One region of the Bacillus sp. LR--39 genome, then DNA from elsewhere that is predicted to be linked to it. Evidence: predicted binding sites of a transcription regulator. Region 1 holds the regulator's gene; the other holds the start of a gene.
The links. The regulator NrdR, encoded in region 1, represses ribonucleotide reductase genes. The targets are predictions, from matches to a motif close to AACACNATATATNGTGTT.
Positions count from the first base shown of each region.

Region 2: a site for NrdR is predicted at 3,817-3,834, ahead of nrdI (class Ib ribonucleoside-diphosphate reductase assembly flavoprotein NrdI). Genes of this name have one in related genera too.

Region 1 is NZ_JBSIOT010000001.1:170,343-177,958, forward strand. It holds gene coaE (dephospho-CoA kinase) at 1-57, shown strand, start outside; gene ACWHAR_RS00995 (aldo/keto reductase) at 96-938, opposite strand; gene ACWHAR_RS01000 (MFS transporter) at 997-2,196, opposite strand; gene ACWHAR_RS01005 (winged helix-turn-helix transcriptional regulator) at 2,380-2,766, shown strand; gene ACWHAR_RS01010 (glyceraldehyde-3-phosphate dehydrogenase) at 2,974-3,996, shown strand; gene speD (adenosylmethionine decarboxylase) at 4,235-4,615, shown strand; gene nrdR (transcriptional regulator NrdR) at 4,864-5,322, shown strand; gene ACWHAR_RS01025 (replication initiation and membrane attachment family protein) at 5,434-6,843, shown strand; gene dnaI (primosomal protein DnaI) at 6,868-7,616, shown strand, end outside.
Region 2 is NZ_JBSIOT010000001.1:1,127,211-1,134,826, forward strand. It holds gene ACWHAR_RS05610 (hypothetical protein) at 1-271, opposite strand, end outside; gene nrdF (class 1b ribonucleoside-diphosphate reductase subunit beta) at 320-1,309, opposite strand; gene nrdE (class 1b ribonucleoside-diphosphate reductase subunit alpha) at 1,327-3,429, opposite strand; gene nrdI (class Ib ribonucleoside-diphosphate reductase assembly flavoprotein NrdI) at 3,389-3,781, opposite strand; gene ACWHAR_RS05630 (hypothetical protein) at 4,041-4,256, opposite strand; gene ACWHAR_RS05635 (YmzC family protein) at 4,339-4,614, opposite strand; gene hfq (RNA chaperone Hfq) at 4,711-4,932, opposite strand; gene miaA (tRNA (adenosine(37)-N6)-dimethylallyltransferase MiaA) at 4,972-5,916, opposite strand; gene ACWHAR_RS05650 (YmaF family protein) at 6,015-6,419, opposite strand; gene ACWHAR_RS05655 (hypothetical protein) at 6,557-6,832, shown strand; gene erbA (SMR family multidrug efflux transporter EbrA) at 6,970-7,284, shown strand; gene erbB (SMR family multidrug efflux transporter EbrB) at 7,302-7,616, shown strand, end outside.

The sequences.
Region 1 (7,616 bases):
GGCAGTCTTGAATATACAAAGCACCAGCTTGAGGAAGTATTGAGCGGCTGGGCATAAACAAACACCGCTCGGAAAGCCGAACGGTGTTTTTCTGGTTAAAAATCAAAATTGTCAGGGTCAGGACCGACACGGAGGTTTTCGTTCAGATCATCAATCCGCTTCATATCGTCAGCTGACAGTTCGAAATCAAAGACATTTGCATTTTCTTCAATACGGTGTTTTTTAGTTGATTTCGGAATGGTGATGACACCGTTTTGCAAATCCCAGCGCAAAATCACTTGAGCGGCTGATTTGCCGTACTTCTCAGCGATCTCCTGTAAGACGGGATGATCAAGCAGCTGCCCTTGCATCAATGGCGACCACGCTTCAAGCTGAATGCCTTGTTCAGTGCAGAAAGCAAGCAGTTCTTTCTGTGTCAGACGCGGGTGGTACTCCACCTGGTTGATCATCGGCTTGATTTCCGTTTCTTTCATGAGATGTTTCAGATGGTGAATTTGGAAATTGCTGACCCCGATCGCCTTGATGCGTCCATCCCTGTAGAGGGTTTCGAGCGCCCGCCACGCATCGATGTACTTTCCTTCGACAGGCCAATGAATCAAATATAAATCCAAATAATCTAAACCGAGTTTTTCTAAGCTTGTGTCAAACGCTTTTAACGTTTCTTCATATCCTAAATCGGCATTCCACACTTTTGACGTGACAAAAATGTCTTCACGTTTTAATCCCGCTTCTTGCAGTCCTTGGCGGATGCCTTCGCCGACACCCTCTTCATTTCCGTAAATCGCGGCGGTATCAACGCTGCGATAGCCGTGCACCAATGCCGTTTTCACCGCGTTGACGAGTTCCGCGCCTTCCTCTACTTTGAAAACGCCGATGCCGAACCAAGGCATCTCTACTCCGTTATGCAATGTTGCTTTTGCTTGTAAATGTGTTGTCATGTATATATTCCTCCTATTAGTTGTCTGTTGAAACAATCAAAATGCGCTGAAGAAAAACTCACCTCCTTTCAAGAGCAGTGCGATCCCGCTTTTCAAGCTTCCTGCTCCATCCGGTTAATACGACCGCGCTGAGCACCATCAGCGCCCCGATCCAAGCGGTATGAATGATTCCGATTGAGTCTGTAATGATTCCGCCGGCAAACGAGCCGATCGCGATTCCGGCATTGAATGCCGCGATGTTTAAGGCTGATGCTGTATCAACGGCGCTTGGCGCAAAACGTTCACTCAGCATCACAACATATACCTGAAGCCCCGGCACATTCATAAACGCCAACAGCCCCATGAAAATAATGGTGATCAGCCCGGCTGTTTTAAACGGCGCGGTAAAAGTCAGAACAAACAGCACAGCAGCCTGGACAATGAACATATAAAACAAGGCTTTCAGCGGATTCCGGTTTGATAAACGGCCTCCAATCATGTTTCCGATAGCAATCGCAATTCCGTAAATGAGCAGGATGGCCGCGACGGTTTCTTTCTGAAAACCGGTTACCTCCTGAAGAAGCGGAGATAAATACGTAAACACGACAAACGTTCCGCCGTAGCCTAACGCGGTAATAATAAATAAAAGCAATAACCGGCCGTTTGTGACGAGTTTGACCTGCTCGGAAAATGCGGTTTTCGTCCCTTTACGCAAATGCGACGGAACGAGAAGCGCGTTTGTGAGGAATGCGATGATTCCTACCGCCACAATGACGGCAAATGCGATTCTCCAGCCGAATTGCTGGCCGAGATAGGTGCCGAACGGAACGCCGGTCACCGTAGCCACCGTCAGCCCCGTAAACATAATGGAAATCGCGCTTGCTCTTTTATGCTCCGGCACGATATTGGCGGCGATTGTTGCCCCGATTGACATGAAAATGCCGTGGGAAAAAGCCGAAATAACCCGTGCCGCCAGTAAGACGCCGATTGAGGAAGCGCTCGCTGCGAGTGTATTTCCGGCGATAAAAATTAACATCACCCAGAGCAGCAGCGTTTTCCGTGACATGCCGGATGTGAGAGATGTTAAAACCGGCGCGCCGATCGTTACGCCCAGAGCATACATGGAAACGGTAAGCCCCGCCGTTGTCACAGGTATATGCAGATCTTGAGATATAAGCGGCAGCAGCCCGACGCTGATAAATTCGGTTGTGCCGATCGCAAAAGCGCTGACGGCTAATGCCAGCAGCGCTGGTAAATAGCTTTGGCGATGTGAAGACATCTGTTTTCCTCCTTGAACGATAATGTATGGTTGAAATGATGCCGGGTAAACGATATAAGTATAAGAGTACATTCCTTTTCAGCCGGCAAATGTCATTATGATCGATAGAAGTGTCATTGAAAAGAACGTACTTTTAAGTGCCATAGGCACTTTTTAGTTCCTATAGATGAGGAGGAATTACCGTTGCTGAAGAAAAAATACAATATATCCGTAGAAGCGGCGCTTGAAGTGATCGGCGGAAAATGGAAGTGTGTGATCCTCTGCCACCTCATGCGCGGGAAAAAACGGACAAGCGAATTGAAGCGGCTTATGCCGGACATCACCCAGAAGATGCTGACACAGCAATTGCGGGAGCTGGAAGCTGACGGCGTCATCAACCGGATCGTGTACAATCAGGTGCCGCCGAAAGTGGAATACGAGCTGAGTGAATACGGGCACAGTCTGGAAAGAATTTTAAACGCGCTGTGCGACTGGGGCGCGATGCATATTGCTAAACGGTACGGCGAGGTGTCTTCCGTTTTAGAGGACAGCATTTTAAATGACAAATTCAAAGAACCGGGACAAATATAAGAAAAAAGCAGGCAGCCTGAGACGCTGATCCTGCTTTTTTTATGGAAGAAAGATCATTTTATATGCAAAAAAACCGATTGAACAACATATTGATCGGTATAAGGGTGGATTTTTATCAAGTTGTACTGGCGGATTTCTTTTAATGTGTTATACTATATATAAATAAAGGTAAATTAGAGTGGCATATTAAAAAGGGGTGACCTGAGTATGAAGGTAAATGTAGCAATCAACGGGTTTGGAAGAATCGGAAGAATGGTGTTCAGAAAAGCAATGGAAGATGATCAAATTCAAATAACAGCCATTAATGCAAGCTATCCCCCGGAAACGCTTGCTCATTTGATAAAGTATGACACAATTCACGGCAAATACGATCAAGAAGTTGAGACCTCCGACGACAGTCTGATCGTCAATGGAAAACATATTATGCTGTTCAATCGCCGGGACCCGAGAGAGCTTCCGTGGAAAGAATGCGGAATAGACATCGTCGTAGAGGCAACGGGGAAATTTAATTCAAAAGAAAAAGCAATGAGCCATATTGAAGCAGGAGCGAAAAAAGTTATTTTAACGGCTCCGGGCAAAAATGAAGACGTTACCATTGTCATGGGAGTAAATGAAGAGCAGTTCAATCCCGATGAACATGTCATTATTTCAAATGCATCCTGCACGACAAACTGTCTTGCGCCGGTCGTCAAAGTGCTTGATCAGGAATTCGGGATTGAAAGCGGCCTGATGACGACTGTTCACGCTTACACGAATGATCAAAAAAATATCGACAATCCGCATAAAGATCTGCGGAGGGCGAGAGCGTGCGGAGAATCCATCATTCCGACTTCTACAGGCGCCGCCAAAGCGCTGTCGCTCGTGCTGCCTCATTTGAAAGGAAAACTTCACGGTCTTGCTTTGCGTGTTCCCGTTCCGAATGTGTCATTAGTGGACCTTGTCTGCGATCTGAAAACAGATGTGTCGGCCGAGCAAGTGAACGCCGCTTTCCAAAGAGCCGCAAAAACGTCGATGTACGGAATTCTTGATTATTCGGATGAGCCGCTCGTTTCTTCGGATTATAATACGAATTCACACTCTGCGATCATCGACGGACTGACAACGATGGTGATGGAAGGCCGAAAAGTAAAGGTGCTCGCCTGGTATGACAATGAATGGGGATATTCCTGCCGGGTCGTTGATCTTATCCGTCATGTCGCCGCGCGAATGAAACACCCGTCAGCTGTGTAGACTAAAGATCATGGACATTTGTTAGAAAAAAACCCTTAACGGCATATTCGCAAAAAACACACCTTGCAAAATAAACTTAAACACAGTATACTATCTTTCGTGAACTTCTTGCTCGTGACTGCTTCGGAATTACTTAAAGGGTTAGGACCTCTCCGGACTAACTTTCCCCCGTGGTAAATGGCCGGGTCAGTTCTCGGAAATTCACTTTTTTAATTCTTGTTAAGGGGGGTCCATGATTATGGAAACAATGGGGCGTCACGTCATCTCCGAGCTGTGGGGATGCGATTTTGATAAGCTCAATGACATGGATTTTATTGAAAAAACGTTTGTAAATGCTGCTTTGAAATCAGGAGCTGAAGTGCGTGAGGTCGCATTTCACAAATTTGCACCGCAAGGCGTAAGCGGAGTCGTTATCATCTCTGAGTCACATTTAACGATTCACAGTTTTCCTGAACACGGATATGCAAGCATTGATGTTTATACTTGTGGAGACCTGGATCCTAATGTGGCTGCGGATTACATTGCGGACGCATTACATGCAGATACAAGAGAAAACATTGAAATACCGAGAGGAATGGGGCCTGTACAGATTAAACAGGCACAAGCGAAAGTACTGTAATTTTCAAAACGCAAACACAAGGGAGCTAAGCTGAAAAAGCCATTACGCGCTTTGAAGCTGATGCTCCTTTTCTAATGTAAAAAAACAGCATTGCTTTTTCTTTAAGCATTTTTTTTGTAAAATAGAAAAGATAAGGCCGGTCTATCGGCTCTCCCAACAAATAGGCTCATCCTAGAAACGTTGGCGGGCATTTACCGGAAGCTTGCGAACCGCATTACAGCAACGAAACAGATGGGAGCTGATCCAATTTGAAATGTCCTTCATGCCAGCATAACGGTTCCCGCGTACTTGATTCACGGCCTGCGGACGAAGGGAAATCAATCCGCAGAAGGCGGGAATGCGAAGCCTGCCATTACCGCTTCACTACATTTGAGAAGTTTGAAGAGATGCCTCTGATCGTCGTGAAAAAAGAAGGCGTCCGGGAAGAATTCAGCCGTGAAAAAATGCTGCGCGGGTTAATTAAAGCTTGTGAAAAAAGGCCCGTTCCTTTAAAAACATTGGAAGACATGTGCTTTGATATTGAAAAAGAGCTGAGAAACCAAGGCGTATCTGAAGTCAAAAGCGAACTTGTCGGAGAAATGGTAATGGACCGTCTGGCGAAAATCGATGAGGTGTCTTATGTCCGCTTTGCCTCCGTCTACCGGCAGTTTAAGGATATAAACGTGTTTATCGATGAATTGAAAGATTTAATAAAGAAAGAACGCTGAGAGAGCTAAGAGATTGTGTCTGGCTCTTTTCTCATGAGCAAAATTGGCATTTGATAGATCGCAGAAACGGTGTAAAATGAGAGTAGAAACATATCGGAAGGTTTGAGAATCATGGCTGACTATTGGAATGACGTATTGCCTGTAGATCCTTATACGGTCAAAAGCCGTTCGCTTCTTCAGGATGTCGACAGACAGGTTTTGACACATCTGTACCAGCCGCTGATCGGTTCTTTTGCATTCTCCCTTTATATGACCTTATGGGGGGAGCTTGAGCAGAACCGCTTGTGGGGAGCGGAATCCACGCACAGGCAGCTGATGGGCATGATGCAGTCAAATTTAAAAAAGATTCATCATGAACAGGGAAAGCTTGAAGGAATCGGGCTGCTGAAAGTGTATATCCGGGAGTCCGAGCAAAAAGAGCGGATGTTTATTTATGAGCTGCTTCCCCCGCTCAGACCGAATGATTTTTTTGAAGACGGCATGCTGAATGTCTTTCTTTATAACAGAGTCGGTAAAACGAAATACCAGCAGCTGAGACAATTTTACACGCATCCTTCCGTCGGCGCGGACGCAAGGGAAATTACCCGTCCGTTTAATCACGCCTTTGCCTCTTTTCAGCCGAGTGAATGGAAAATGACGCCTGATATGGAAGAGGCGATGAAGCTCCCCGAGGACTATGAGACGGCGTCTGTCGGACAAGCGCCTTCCTATACGGTGACGGAGGAAGTGTTTGATTTTGAGCTTTTCATGGCGGGACTGTCAGAAACGATGATACCGCGTAAATCAATCACACAGGACGTGCGGGAGAGCATTAAAAAGCTTTCATATTTATACGGAATAGATCCTATCTCCATGCAGCACGTCGTCATGACCGCAATTAATGAACAAGATACGATAACGGCCGAAGCGCTGAGGAAAGCGGCCAGCGACTGGTACCAAATTGAAAGAAGCGGGAAGCTTCCGGAACTGATTGATAAAACACAGCCTGTCACCTTGAGAGAAAACCGGACGGAAAAGGACGATTCATTGAACGGCGAACTCATCGCACAGCTTGAGACCATATCACCGAGAAAGCTTCTTCAGGACATTGCGGACGGGACCGAGCCGTCAAAAGCCGACTTGCAGATTATCGCCGATATTATGTTCGAACAAAAGCTTGAGCCCGGCGTCACCAATGTGCTGATTTATTATGTCATGCTGAAAACGGATATGAAGCTGTCCAAAAACTATATCCAAAAAATCGCCGCCCACTGGGCCAGAAAGAAAGTCAAAACGGTACGGGAAGCAATGAAGCTCGCAATAGAAGAGCACAGGCAATATCTTGATTGGGCGGACGGCAAAACAAACGGCGCGGCGCGCAGCAAAAAAACCGTCCGGGAAGAAAAGCGCCCTGATTGGATGAAAGAAGAAGAAACCGGGAAGAAACAAGAACAGCCGGCTCTTTCCGCGCAGGATCTTGAAGAACAGAAGAAAAAAATGATGGAAGAAATGAAAAAACTGAAAAAATACTCTGCCTATTGAGACAGAGAAGCGGGGTGATATTGAATGGAACCGATCAGCCGATCATTAGAAGGCGTGACGAAAAGACCTGACTTTCAAAAACGCCTGGAACGAATGCAGCAGCAAGTCATGGCCGACGAAGACGTCCAGGCTTTTTTGAAGGAACAGAAAGATGTAATCAATCAAAGCATGATTGACAGAGGATTAAATAAACTGTACGAATTCGTTCAGCAAAGCAAGCAGTGCGCCTTCTGTTCGAAAGACAGCCGGACGAACAGCCTGCTTGAAGGCTATCATCCGAAGCTTGTGATCAACGGGCGTTCCATCGATATTGAATATTACGAATGTCCGGAAAAGAGAAAGCTCGACCGCCAGAAAAGGCAAAAGTCCCTGATGAAGAGCATGTATATCCAGCAGGATCTTCTCGGCGCGACGTTTCAGCAGATCGACATTACCGATCCGAGCAGAGTCGGCATTTTCCAGCATGTGACGGATTTTCTGAAGAGCTATAATGAAACGGGAAAAGGCAAAGGGCTGTACCTGTACGGAAAATTCGGAATCGGAAAGACATTTATTTTAGCCGCCATTGCTAACGAACTGGCGGAAAAAGAGTATTCATCAATGATCGTATATGTTCCCGAATTTGTCAGAGAGCTGAAAAACTCGCTCCAGGATCAGTCATTGGAGGCGAAACTGAATATGGTAAAAACGACGCCCGTACTGATGCTTGATGACATCGGAGCGGAGTCAATGACAAGCTGGGTCAGAGATGAGGTCATCGGCACCGTGCTTCA
Region 2 (7,616 bases), 960 kb from region 1:
TATTATGGAGGCGTGATTCCCCTCCGCCCGCGAGCCGTTCATACACAAACACCTCATCATCGCGGCGGATGACGACATACGGAATCGGCTGTTTAAATCGCGGGTCCTCTTCCGCGTCGCCTCTTCTGATTTCAAAAAAATGCGCCTCAATTTGAGCCATAATTTTTACGATACGTTCATCCTCGCTGTTGACTCCCTGAAATGTCAGCATTTCGTTTTGAAAAACGTCACTCCGCGGTGCAGCCAAGATGATTTCATCCATTTTATTCATGCCCGTTCCTCCTGTCTTACCTCTCCACTCAAGCCAAAAGAGCAGATATTATATCTGCTCTTCATCTTGGCCAAAATAAAAATCTTCGTCCTTAATCGGTTCTACCGTCGCCTTTTTGTAGCCGTTCCCTTTCATGGAGAAGAAATCATGTGATTTTGTTTTGGTGTTTAATCCGTTTAATACGATCGGATTAATATCCTCTTCTTCAAAGTAAGGATCGAACCCTAAGTTCATCAAAGCTTTATTGGCGTTATAGCGGATGAATTTCTTTACATCGTGTGAGAGTCCGACTTGATCGTACAAGTCCTCTGTATATTCAAGCTCATTTTCATATAACTGATTCAGAAGGTCAATCGCAAATTCACGAAGCTCTGCTTTTTTCTCTTCTGTCTGTTTATTATAAATTTCCTGAGCAAGGAGACCGACATACACGCCGTGAATCGCTTCGTCACGAAGGATCAGGTTAATGATCTCACCGCTTTGCATCAGTTTTCCTTGTCCGTAGAAATATAACGGATAATAGAAACCGCTGTAGAAAAGGAAGCTTTCCAGATAGACGGAAGCAACCATCGCTTTGAACAGTGAAATTTCATCGTCTTTTTGAATGGCTTTGTAAAGCCCGACAATCATTTGCGCTTTTTTCTGCAAATATTTATTTTGTTTAACCCATTCAAATACTTCATTAATCGTTTCAGTCGGAGCAAGCGTCATAAAAATATTTGAATATGATTTTGCGTGCACCGCGTTTTCCATCATCGCCATGAAATTAAGAACCGCTTTTCGCTGATGACCTTCGACGTGCTCGGCCACAATCGGCATGCCCGTGTTCCCCTGCTCTGTATCAAGCAGTGTCAGGCCGGCGAGCACCTTCATGTACGTATCCTGCTCATTTTTACCCAAATACTTCCAAGTGAGAAGATCGCCGTTTAATGCGATCTCTTCCGGAAGCCAAAACTGCTTTACGTTTTGGTTGTAAAACATTTGGGTGAAATCATCTTCATGCTTTGACCAGTTTGCTGCGTCATAAATTTTTGTCACTGTAAACTCTCCTTTAATCAAACGACACAAGAAAGACAGCTGTCCTGCCCGGTATCTTTCGTTCTTGCATAGTAAATGGTTTTGATGCCTCTATGGTGGGCATACAGATCAATACGATTCAGATCACGAGTTGTCATCGTATCTTTCAAAAACAGGGTAAAGCTGATTCCCTGATCGATATGCTGCTGGATTGTCGCGATCATATCCACCACTTTGAACATGTCCATATCATAAGCTTCTTTGTAGAAGAACCAGTTATTAGACGCTAACCCCGGCATCGGGTAATACGTTTTTGAATTTCCGTATGTTCTTTCTTCGATCCGTTCCATGATCGGCATAACGGACGCCGTGCTGGATTGGACGTAGGAAATGGAGCCTGTCGGCGCGATGCACAGTCTGTAGCTGTGGTACATGCCGTTTTCAGCGACAAACGCCTTCAGCTCTTTCCAGTCTTCGATTGTCGGAATGTGCATGCCTTCAAAGAGCGCAGCGATTTTTTCGTATGCCGGTGAGAACTCTTTTTCGATGTATTTATTGAAATATTCTCCCGTTGCATAAGTGGAGCCTTCATAATGCTCAAACGTTTCGCCTTTTTCTTTCGCAAGCTCAGCTGAACGCTGAATGGAATAAAAGTTCACCATCATAAAGAACGTATTCGCGAAATCTCTTGCTTCCGGGCTTTCATACGCGATGCCGTTTTGGGCCAGGTAACCGTGAAGGTTCATAGCGCCTAAACCGATGGACTTCATCGCTTTGTTCGCGCGTCTGACTGCCGGCGCGTTGCGGATATCCGTCGTCTCAGATACATGAGTCAGGGAATCCGTCGCGAGTTTCACCGTGCGCTCAATCGATTTATGTTTCATGACATTCAGTATATTTAATGAACCAAGGTTGCAGGAAATGTCCAAGCCGATTTCATCTTCCTCGTCATAATCTGTGTAAGCTGAAACCTGTGACGCCTGAAGCACTTCAGAGCAAAGGTTCGAGAATTTCACTTTTGATACGTGGTTATTCGCGTGCTCTTTGTTTACGTTATCCTGGAACATAATGTACGGATAACCTGACTCAGAACGGAGAACGGCAAGCTTTTCAAGCAATTTGCGCGCATTCACTTTTTCTTTTTTGACACGAGGGTTGTCGACAAGCTCCTCATACATCGCCGTCATGTCCATTTCGTCCATATGCTGGCCGTATTCTTTATAAATCGTATGCGGATAGAATACATAAGCCGCTTTATCCTCACGTGCAAGCTCAACGAACTTATCCGGAATGACGACACCGATAGAAAGCGTCTTGACGCGCACATCTTCATCCGCAGAAATCTTTTTCGTATCAAGAAAATCATTGATATCGCGGTGGAAAATATTTAAATACGCCGCGCCTGAGCCTTGTCTTTGGCCCATTTGGTCAGCGTAACGGAACGCATTATCAAGAAGCTTCATGACGCCTACAACACCTTTTGTGGCGTTTTCAACATCTTTAATCGCTTCGCCTTTCGCGCGAAGCTTCGACAGATTAAGAGAAACCCCGCCGCCCAATTTAGACAGCTGCATGGAAATATCGATCGCCCGTGAAATATCGTTTAAGGAATCGTTGACTTCGAGCAAGAAGCAGCTCACCAGTTCTCCGCGGCGTTTTCTGCCGGCATTCAAAAATGTCGGTGTACTCGGCTGATATTCCTGATTGATCATCAGATTCACATATTCTTTTGCTTTCTCAGTGTCGCCGTTTGCGAAGAACAGCGCAACAATTGAGATTCGGTCCTCATAACGCTCGAGGATTCTTTTCTTGTCATTCGTTTTCAAAGCATAGTCATTATAGAATTTAAACGCACTCATGAAGGAAGGAAAACGAAACTTCTTTGCGTAAGCTGTCTTAAACACTTCTTTAATGTCTTCAAAAGAGTAAAGGCTTAAGAATTCCTCTTCGTAGTATTGGTTTTCAATCAAATAATCCAGCTTCTCTTTTAAATCGTGAAAGTAAACTGTGTTTTGATTGATATAGTCAACAAAATAGCTATGTACAGCCTCTTTATCTTTATCAAACTGGAATTTTCCATCTTGTTGGATCATGATTTCGTTATTTAACTGGATCCATTTTGGCACTTGATTTTGTGACAACTCTTTCTACCTCCTGAGTAAACAATTCAACGTCTTTAGATGTGCCGCTGAGTTCAAATTTGTGCAAGATCGGCACCTGATATTGTCTTGAAATGGTATCGGCGCTTTTTGCAAAGTTATCGCCCCATACTTTGTTGCCGCTCGCAGCGACTCCTAATAAGAGATGGGCGTATTTTTCGAGAAATGATTGTGTTGATGCCGGTACCTGGCCGAAGTTTGTCGTGTAGGTGACCAAAACAAACGGAGTGTCCACGTGGTCCGTTTCGTCCACCTTGCGGATCAGCTGGAAGTCTGTTTTATTCACAAAACGCTGAACATTCCCTGTCTTTGAATCAAATATGATTTGAACCATCCTTATCACGACCTATCAAAAATAATGAATCTCTTAACACTATATATAGTATACTAACCTCTCAGAAAAACACAACATATTGAGATCGATTTATAAAAAATTCATATTTTTGAAAGAGCGGACTTTGGCTCTAGCCCGATTAACGCCCAAAAAAGAGAGCAGAACGAGAATCATCTCTCATCCTACTCAAGGTGTCATGTGTAAGCCGATGTCTATCATAACATGAAAAAAAACTGCTTAGTAGTCTAGACTTTTATTCTTATTTTTTGTAAGAATCACATTTTTTTTCGCTTTCAACGGTTTCTTCAATCTCCACATCAGCACCGATTTCTTTCAGTACGGCTTTCAGAGCGCTTGTGATGGAAGCCTCTCTGATCAGTTCTTTGCCGTCAACGATGATGCTGGTTCCATATTCATAGCAGGAATCATCTTCACAAGTTTCTTCCCAATGGTTGATTATCACCTTGTGTTTCAATCGTCTCACCCTCTGCATGATCAATGTCAGTACTTAGTGTAGCTTGTGCGGCCCGCTTTGTAAATTCGAACGCTTGTGAAATTTATTCAAGCTCATCCAGCGCCGTTTCTTTTTTCAGTTCGATTCTATTCGTTTTTTCATCATAGCGGTATATTTTTAAGTAACCGTCCTCAACGATGCCGAAACGATTATGTTCCAGCTGCACCATGCCTTCTGTCTGCGGTTCGGTATCCGCCAAGCCGCCGTCATCATCCGTCACCACCGTCTCATGATTGCTGCAAGCTCCAAACAGCAAAAAAACAGCGATCCAAACGAGCGTAATCCTGATTCTTCTCAGTTCATTTTCACTTTCGAACACGATTTTCCGAACCCCCTTTTATGTATCCGATATACAGCCTGCAATATACAGATGCGCATAGAAAAAGACCATTGTTCATGGTCTTTTTCAAAAAGTCTATTCAAGCTCAAGCTGGACGTTTTTTTGCGGGGCGAACGTGGAGATGGCATGTTTATAAATAAGCTGCTGCTTCCCCTCCGTTTCGAGCAAAACGGTAAAGTTGTCAAAGCCTTTTACCTGGCCGCGAAGCTGGAAGCCGTTGAGTAAAAACACCGTGACGAACGTATTGTCTTTTCGGATTTGATTCAAAAACTGATCTTGAATATTAATCGGTTTCATGTTTCGTCCTCCTTGGTTCTCAATACAATACTGTTTCGATTAAATTTCCAGTTTTCCTGCTATGCACTCGAAAATTTCCTTTTTTTTCTGCTCAATATCAACAGGCGGCGTCATATCTGTCCATGAAACGGGCATTTTATTGCGAAACCAGGTCAGCTGGCGTTTCGCATATCGCCTAGAATTTTGTTTTAATTGCTCCACAGCCTGAGGAAGCGGCACTTTTCCATCAAGATATTCATACAGCTCTTTATAGCCGATCGCCTGAATCGATTGGCTGTCCCGGATATTCATATCATACAGCCGCTTTACTTCGTCAAGAAGGCCGGTTTCCAGCATCAGGTCAACGCGCTCGTTAATCCGGTCGTACAGCACTTCTCTGTCCATTGTAAGACCGATAAGAACCGCATTGTAAAGCAGCTCCCGTTTTTGGGTTTTAAGATGCTCTGACATTGTTTTTCCCGATACATGCAGAATTTCGAGCGCGCGGATGACTCTTCGCGTATTGTTTTGATGAATGGCTGTCGCCGCTTCCGGGTCGGTTGCCGCAAGCTTGGCATGAAGCGCTTCCGCCCCTTCTTCAGCCGCCAGTTTCTCCATGCGCTCCCGGAATACAGGGTCACCGGAGTTTTCCGTGAACGTATAGTCATACAGCACGGACTGAATGTACAGACCCGTTCCCCCGACAATCATCGGCAGCTTTCCTCTATCGGCAATCTCGGTGATTTTTCCCCTTACCATTTTCTGATAATCCGCCGTTGAAAAAGTGTCGGACGGCTCCAAAATATCAATCAGGTGATGCGGCACGCCTTCTGTCTCTTCTTCGGTGACTTTGGCCGTTCCGATGTCCATCCCTTTATATACCTGCATGGAATCTCCGCTGATGATTTCCGCATTCAGCATTTTCGCGAGTCCGATGCTTAGTTTTGTTTTTCCGACTGCCGTCGGTCCGACAAGTATGACGACAGGCTGTTTTTTATTTTTCAATATGTATCACTCTCTTTTATAAATCTCCCCCTAATTATAGCATTCATTTCTTCAGGCACCTATCCATTTTGCCCTTTTTCCTGAGCGCTAAACGTCCACTACCACCCGATCGGCTCGTTTCCGACAACCTCTCTCGTTTTTCCTTTGAGTGTATGGCGGTGCGTTTTCCGTCCTTCCTCCCGCGGATCGTAAACGACGCCGCCGTGCTGGATCTGAATCGGCTCATTGTAGGCGGCAAAGGTGGTCTCTGAAAGCTCATGGTAATGTGTTCCGTCAACCCTCGGGATGGCAGGGCCGGAAATGCCGTAATACCTATGAAAATGGCCGTTTTCAAACGAGGTGATGCCCGTATAGAAATGTGTATGCTCATCTGTATTGCTGCCGTTCTCCGGCTGCGAAAAGCCTTCAATCAAATGGTAATGCCCCTGCACTACATCCGTAACCGCCCGGTATGCGTGTGTGTGCGGAGGTTTTTTTGACCAATCGGACTGATACAGGCCCACAAAAGCTCACTCCTTTATTTTTTTGATAAACGCCCAATCAAAAATTGGTGGGCTGAATACTCTGTTATCATCTCAAATTTATTCTTGGAGGTACCTTAATTATGAATGAAGAATACACATACGCAGTAGATAGTGATATGAGACAGTTTGGGCGGCCTGGATTTGGGTTCGGACGTCCCGGATTTGGGTTTGGACGGCCGGGATTCGGCTTCGGGCGGCCCGGATTCGGATTTGGATTCGGACGGCCGGGTTTTGGATTTGGCCGGCCTTGGTTTGGTTATGGATTCGGACGGCCGTTTGGTTTTTACGGCGGACCGTTTTTCGGAGGGCTTGTCGGGGGGCTTGTCGGAAGCGCTTTATTCAATCCGTACTTGTACGGGGGTTACGGCTACGGCTATCCGTATTACTATTGACGAATCAAAAAGGCTCCTCCACGGGGGCCTTTTTGTATAGGCCTAATGTCTTGACTTGGCGGGCAAAGTTCGGATATTATTTTATTTTACTGCCTTAAACAAAAGGCATAAGGATTATGATGAGAGGGGGATTTGATATGATTCTGGGTTATATCTTCCTCACAATTGCTATTTTATCAGAGTCAATCGGCGCGGCCATGCTGAAGGTCTCCCGCGGATTTACGCGGTTTTTGCCGAGCGCGCTTGTAGTGGCAGGCTATTCATTGGCCTTTTATATGCTTTCACTGACACTGAATCTCATTCCGCTCAGCTTATCCTATGCAACATGGAGCGGAGCCGGAACGGTGCTCGCATCCATTATCGGAGCGAAATGGTTTCATGAAAAACTGGACAAGCAGGCCGTCATCGGGCTCTTTTTCTTATTGGCCGGTGTCATTTTGATGAATTGGTAGAAAGGAGAGGCATGCTGATGAAAGGATTACTTTGCTTGGCATTAGCCATTGTATCAGAAGTGTTCGGGAGCACGATGCTGAAGCTGTCGGACGGTTTTACGCACCTGTGGCCCGCTCTCGGCGTCATTGCCGGAATCGGAGCCTCTTTTATGTTTTTGAGCTTCTCATTGAAAAGCCTTGATTTATCCGCCGCATACGCGACATGGTCAGGTGTCGGCACCGCTTTAACGGCAATTGTCGGCTTTATTGTTTTTAAGGAAGCCATAACGATCAAAATGATGATCGGGCTTGTTTTGGTCATCACGGGCGTCATCCTGCTGAACCGTTCCAAG